2 regions of the Paenibacillus yonginensis genome follow, and region 1 is predicted to be linked to the other one. Evidence: riboswitches for the same ligand, from Rfam matches in the RefSeq annotation. Region 1 holds a riboswitch; the other holds the start of a gene.
What was found. Region 1 has a riboswitch for cyclic di-GMP ahead of AWM70_RS02470 (GAF domain-containing protein). Riboswitches for the same ligand answer to the same signal wherever they lie in the genome.
Positions count from the first base shown of each region.

Region 2: another riboswitch for cyclic di-GMP. It lies ahead of AWM70_RS17885 (S-layer homology domain-containing protein); the one in region 1 lies ahead of AWM70_RS02470 (GAF domain-containing protein).

Region 1 covers NZ_CP014167.1:550,295-553,711, forward strand. Annotated here, with positions in the region: gene AWM70_RS02465 (radical SAM/SPASM domain-containing protein) at 1-862, opposite strand, end outside; cyclic di-GMP riboswitch class I at 1,111-1,196, shown strand; gene AWM70_RS02470 (GAF domain-containing protein) at 1,394-1,831, shown strand; gene AWM70_RS02475 (thiamine pyrophosphate-binding protein) at 1,849-3,417, shown strand, end outside.
Region 2 covers NZ_CP014167.1:3,930,300-3,933,716, reverse strand. Annotated here, with positions in the region: gene AWM70_RS17895 (MFS transporter) at 1-691, shown strand, start outside; gene AWM70_RS17890 (DUF1304 domain-containing protein) at 919-1,275, opposite strand; cyclic di-GMP riboswitch class I at 1,687-1,785, shown strand; gene AWM70_RS17885 (S-layer homology domain-containing protein) at 1,855-3,417, shown strand, end outside.

The DNA of each region.
Region 1 (3,417 bases):
TTTTGCGGTAACCGCATTTGCGGCACAGCTCTTCCACGGCTTCTCTTCTAGAGAAACCATAAAACAAGTTGTTCGCCCGTTCGCTTTCCACGATTTCGGAGAAGCTGCTGGACTGCACGTTGCCGAGATTGATGACCCCTTCGCCATCCAGGCAGCACGGGACAACGGTTCCATCTACCAGTACGCCGGCCTGTGTGCGCAGACCATGGCAGAAGCCTTTGCCATCATCCTCCGGCGCGCTGAGGCTCGGCCACTGAAATTCATAATCCTGGTTCAGGTAGATGTTCTTGGCGATCTTAACGCCTTTGCCGGGCTCGACTTTCTCTTCGATCTTATAAGCAAGCTCAAATTCTTTCTCCAGCATGGAAAGGGTTTCGCGGTTCCGCTGACGCTGAGCGTTGGTCAGGTTGTCTTCGGTCAGATTCCATAAACGGAAAGAGATCAGTACGCCTTGCTCTGCGGCTTCCCTGGCGAACCGGAGCACGGAACCGACGTAGCCTTCGCGGTCTTCCGAGCCTTCATGGCCGTCAAAGCTGTGCAGCGAGAAATTCATCTGACGCAGCGCCGGTTTGCCCAGAATTTTGGCCCCGGCTTTGTGCAGCAGCGTACCGTTGGTTGTAATATTGACCTTAAAGCCTTTCTCATGGGCGGCGTCGAGCAGCAGGTCGATCTTGGGATGAAGCAGCGGCTCGCCCTTAACATGAAGATAAATATGGTTTGTATGCGGTTTAATCTGATCCAGAATGTCATTGAACATTTCCGGTTTCATGAAATTGGCTTTTCGTGCCGTCTGGGGGCAGAAGCTGCATGCCAGATTACATACGCTTGTAATTTCGATATAAACTTTTTTGAATGTTTTCAATGTATAGTCCCCAATCTGCTAATGTTGGCCTGTTCTTTATTTTATAAGAAGAGTAAGCCTGCCTTCAAGGTTTGGATGGAAATGCAGAAAAAGAGGCAAATAGTTGAAAAAAATTGAATTTTACATGCAAACTATGAAAAATATTACCTGCAGTTCCGATATATAATATAGTCTAGTCTTCGAACGATCTATTGAGGGATGCCGCGGTTCGATAGATTGTGGAGTTACAACATCATAGCTGAATGATAAGAAGTAAATAGCAAACCAGTCCGAAAGGCTGGGACGCAAAACCACGGATCTAAGGTGATTGAACTACGACCGCCGGGCTGCCAATCTTAGGCTTCTCACTTCTTTGTTTTTTGGCCGCCGGGACTTTCTGAGCTTGAAAGTCTCTTTTTTTGTGTCTTTAACCTGGAGGATTCGCCTCATTGCCGCGGGAACTTCCAAGAAAAGGGGGGGCCGATACAACTAAAGGAACCAGCTAATCAAACAGGCACCTTCATAATCAACGACTGATAAGGAGGGGCAGGAGTGGAACAATTGCCTTTGCTATTTGAAGAACTTAGCCGGCTTACCGGTGTACCTGACATTGCCTACCATCAAATTGTGGAGGGCCATCTCGAACCGGTGCTCAAGACCAAAACCGATCATTTGGGGATCGAGAAGTGGAAGCAGACGCATGCCGCGAACCCGGTTTATATCGAGAACGACAAGCTTCTTCAGTCCATCATTGCCCGGCCGCACACCGCTGTGGTGCAGGACGTCAAAAATGATCCCCGTTCCGTTGATGAATTTTTTCTCTTCGGCATCGACAGCATTATGATTTTGCCGGTTGTGGAGGAAGGAACCGTGGAAGGCATTGTAGTCGTGGCCTCTATCGGACAACTTCATTATTTTGGACAAGAGGAAATTCAGCGCGCCGAACGTCTGGTGGAACAATACCGGAGTGTTTTTCAAATTCTTGGATAAGGGGTTGGGAATAGATCATGAATATTGCCGAAGCCATGCTGAAGTATTTGAAACAAACCGGAGTTGAATTCGTATTTGGAATTCCGGCGGGAATTATCGGACCGATCTACGATGCTTTAATTGATGTGGACATCAAACCGATCATTACGAAAAATGAAGCCGGGGCCGCCTACATGGCCGCGCGGTATGCCAGCACAACAGGCCGGCTTTCCGTCTGCGCCGGAGCGGGTGCGGTGGGCGTGGGGAACATGATGAACGGCATCGCCGACGCGATGCGGGCCAAAGCCCCGATGCTGATTGTCACCGGTTATGTGAACCGCTGGCAGATTGGCAAGGGCGCGATCCAGGAGATGGATGCCCAGCATATCGTCAGACCGATTACAAAATACAGCCATACGGTGATGGATGAAGCCGATGTGCTTGCCGAACTGGATAAAGCCGTCCGTATTGCGCTTACGCCGCCTTGTGGGCCTGTACATATTTCGGTGCCGATTGATGTCCAGCGCAGCGAAGCCATTCTGCCGCTCCCGGCGGCGCCCGTTGCTTCTGAACTGCAGCGCCCGGACTACGAGCCGGTAAAGCTTGGCCAGGCTGCTTCGATTATGAGCGGGGAAGAACGGGGGTTGATTATGGTTGGCCGGGGAGGAAGAGCCGTTTCCGGGGAAATCATGGCGCTGAGCGAACGGCTGCAGTGGCCTATCATAACCACCCCTTCCGCCAAAGGGATTATTCCAGCGGAGTTCCCGCTGAATCTCGGCAATTACGGATTCTCAAGTACGGATGCAGCCAGTGATTACGTTGCTTCTGGTGAGGCTACCTGCTTGCTGATCTTGGGAACAAGCCTTGGCGAAGCGTCGACCTGTAATTTCAACGACGTGCTGGTACAGGGCCGCAAGGTGATCCAGATTGACCGGGATGCCAAAGAGCTGGGCAAGGTGTTTCCGGCGGAGGTTGCGATCCATGCCGACTTGCGGGATGTGCTGCCAAGACTGCTTGAGCAGGTCGAACCGTCGGATCGGCCGTTTGTTAAACCGCTGCCGCTGAATACTCCGTATGAGAAGAACCATACCGGGTTATCGCTGCGTCTCTTCCTTGAGAAGCTTGCCAGGGTGATGCCGAAGGAAACCCGCTATGTTTGCGATATCGGCGAATTTACCAACTTTGTCGTGAAGTACCTAGAGGTTCCGGACGGCGGGGATTTCGAAATCAATCTGAATTACGGAGCCATGGGTTCAGCAATGGCCGGCGGGCCCGGCGTTTACCTTGGAGATTCATCACGTCCGGTAGCGGTGATCGCCGGGGACGGCTCCTTTTTCATGAACGGGACGGAAGTGCTGACAGCCAAAGAATACAAGCTCCCGGTCATTTATTTCATTATTAACAATGCCATGCTTTCTTACGTGGAACGGGGGCAGAAATTCCTGTTCAACCGGACGATGCCGGATTATAAGCAGGAGCGCATCTCCATAGCGGATATGATGCGGGTTGCCGGTGTCCGCGGACTGTCGGTCGACAGCCTGGAGGATATGGATGAGATTCCGGGGTTTATCCGGGAGATGACCGGTCCTTGCATTATTGAGGTCAAT
Region 2 (3,417 bases), 1.6 Mb from region 1:
GGGCGCCGTGGACAGCAGCAGTGTCGCTGAAACGGAAGCTGCCGGGCCCGAAACCTCAGGTGTCCCTGTCTCCACCGGGAAAAAACGGCTCGGCCTCAGCCAATTCATCGAACCCAAAGCGGTGCCGATTTCGCTCGTCGGATTTATTTTGGCCTTTTCCTACAGCTCTTTATCGGGTTTCATGTCCTCTTTCACGGCTGAAATTCATCAAACCAAGGTGACGAGTTATTTCTTTGTTGTGTTTGCGGTCATGATCGTGGCGTTCCGCCCTGTGATCGGTAAAATTTTTGACCGTTATAAAGAGCATTATTTGTATTATCCTGGAATCGTGCTGTTTGCGGTCGGCATGGTGGTCATGAGTCAGGCTCACTCGGCAGCCATGGTGCTGATTTCAGGTGTAGTGATGGGCATCGGCTATGGCGCCTTGCTGCCTTGCTTCCAAGCGCTTGCCTTAAAGCTTTCTCCGGCCCACCGGCGGGGCAGCGCTAACGGAACCTTTTTCCTGTTGTTCGATCTGGGTTACGGTTTGGGTTCCTATTTCATGGGAATGATTGCTTCTTACAGCGATTACCGGGTCATGTATCTGGTGGCTGGTTTAATTCCGTTGCTGTCCGTAGCGGTTTATTATATCCTGCACCACCGTCATGCGGCGAAACACGCAGTTCCAGGACAAGGGGCCAAGGCGGTTTAACGGTGTTGGACGATCTAAACCGCCGGATTTCCTGTGTCACCGCAACGTGTTTCGCAAAGCGTTGATATGGGCAAACCTGCTTAACTGACAATGGCTGCATAACTGCAGCTGCAACAAAAAACGGCGGAAACACTCCGATAAGGAGCTGTCCGCCGTTTTTTTCATGTGCGAGAATTCAGTTCAGCTGGCTTGATGCAAAAGCTTGAGAGCCATACGTTCGGAGCCTTTTACAGAAAAAGCACCGCCGCCAAAGCAAGTACAGCCGGCAGACCCTGCACCAGCAAAATGGACCTTTTGGCCGTAGCCCCGCCGTAGACCGCTGCTACGATGACGCAGATCAGGAAAAAAATCTCGATTTGCCGGCCTATGGCTGCATCCGGGTGAAGCATTCCCCAGAACAAACCGGCCGCCAGAAAGCCGTTATATAATCCCTGGTTAGCGGCCAAGGATTTGGAGGCCTCAGCCACCTCTTTGGTGGTACCAAAGGTTTTCATGCCTCTGGGGGTCGTCCACAGAAACATTTCCAAAACAAATATGTAAATATGTTCTACTGCTACTAAAGCTACCAGGATAAGAGCGATCAAGACTTCACCTCTTCATTCAAATTTATTCTATTTTAACGCAAAGATCGCCTCAGCAGTACAAAAAAGAGCCCGGTAAAGCTACCGTGGCTCCTTTTTTAAATTAGTTTCAAGTACAACAGCGCAGGATCCAGGCGCAAACCGGCCAGAAGTGCGGGCGGGAATCAGGGTTTTGGCGGCCTGTTATCCCTTAGAGGTACGAAAAAGATCGAAGTTTCGAAGAGGGAAATCAAAACTATTAAAAATTTTGTCGAAGTATAACTAAAAATTTGAACCAATTGACAGACTGTTTTTGTATGGTATATATTGGTTCAGACGGAATCTCCTTCTTTCTTTTTTCAATGGAGAATGTCACATTCCGGACTCTATCAGCCTATTAAATAGCCTTAGCCTTAAACGATAACGGTAATTCAATTACATATTTGGCACACTAACCGAAAGGTTAGCTCGCAAAGCCTCGGAATCTACAAGTCTTGACCCAGGTCTCTGACTCATGATCGTCCGGCTGCACTTAACATCGTTAATGCGGCCGGGCTTTTTTTGCGTTAGGGGAAGGAAAGGAACTTACATAAGGAGGCGTGTATGTACAAGTATTTCAAAGTTGTGATGTCGTGGATGTGCGTAGTACTGGTTTTTACAGGTTTTATTCCGGCCAATCTGTTCGTGGGTTCTGCGGCTGCGGCTTCAGGCGAACTGATTTGGCCAAATCCCGGAGCCATTAACTTGACCAAAACTGCTGTACCGGCAGGGGAGCAGGGGAAATGGAAAGTCACCTTGACGGTCGAGGGGAAAAATATCCAGACCAGCTCGGACGTAGTTCTGTTGATCGACAAATCGTCCAGTATGAGGGATGGCAGCCGGATGAACAGCGCCAAAACCGCAGCGAAGAAGTTTGTGGACAATCTGCTGATCAAGGATGCAAATACCAGAATCGCTTTGGTGACCTTTGGTACATCCGCTGCAAAACTTTCTGATTTTAAAGGGACTGACCAGAAGGCTGCATTAACCACTGAGATCAGTAAAATAAGTGCTGGGGATTATGGAAGGAATATTGAATATACCAATATTCAAAGCGGCCTCCGGGAAGCAGGGAATCTGCTGCAGGGAAGCACGGCTGACAATAAGGTCATTGTGCTGCTCAGTGACGGAGCACCTACGCGCAGCTACGAAGCAAAAAGTGCAGAGGCTTTTAATTGGCAGGGCGGGGAGTATGACTTCCGACTTTCTAACTTTGACTACTCCAGCGTGAAGGGCTCAAGCGGCGATTATGAACTCCCAAAAAAACAACAGTATACCCTTACCGGAGCAAATAAAAAGAAATATACAGTTTCGGATAATGGAATTCCAACTCTGTCCGAAGCTAAACTGATTCAGGATCAAGGATACGGCATTTACTCTATTGGCTTGGAGGTTGGGAAAGACGAGGATGCCCAGTACGTCTTAAATAACGTACAGAACCGGGGATACTTTTCCTCCAACAGCTCCGATCTGAGCAAGGTATTTGGGGAACTCTCCAGCAAAATCTCTTATGCAGCACAAGACGCCACAGTCATAGACCCTATGGGCGATATGTTTAATCTGGTTGGTGATCCTGTAGTTTCGCAAGGCGAAATTAAATGGGACAAGGGGAAAGAAACGTTTACCTGGATGATTGGAAACGTGATTGAAGGCGCTCCGGCGACTTTGACTTATACCGTCCAAATGGACCAGTCCAAAAATCCAAATCCAAACAACTTGTACCCGACGAATGGAACAACAACTATTTCCTATACCGATGTCAACGGTAAAGAAACCTCCAAGAACTTTGAGGTGCCTCAGGTCAGCTTCGGCAAGGGGTCCATTAAAGTCAAAGGTTATCATGTCAACGTGGAAGGCAAACCGGTAAATGCTGAAGGGGTAGTCGTAGACCGGCCTGACCTTGCGGAGCAGTTTTACAATGATCCTTTCTCTCAGAACGGGCAAGAATCGCTGGATATCGGAAAAACTTACTCCGTAACGGCTAAAGAGGTCAAAGGGTATCAGCTCAAAACGGGCGTCAGCCCAGCTGAAGTGACGTTGACGCTTAAAGAGCCCACCCAAACCGTGTGGTTTGGCTATGCCAACATGCCTAACAGCCTGAAGGTGGAATACAAAGCAGGCGAAACG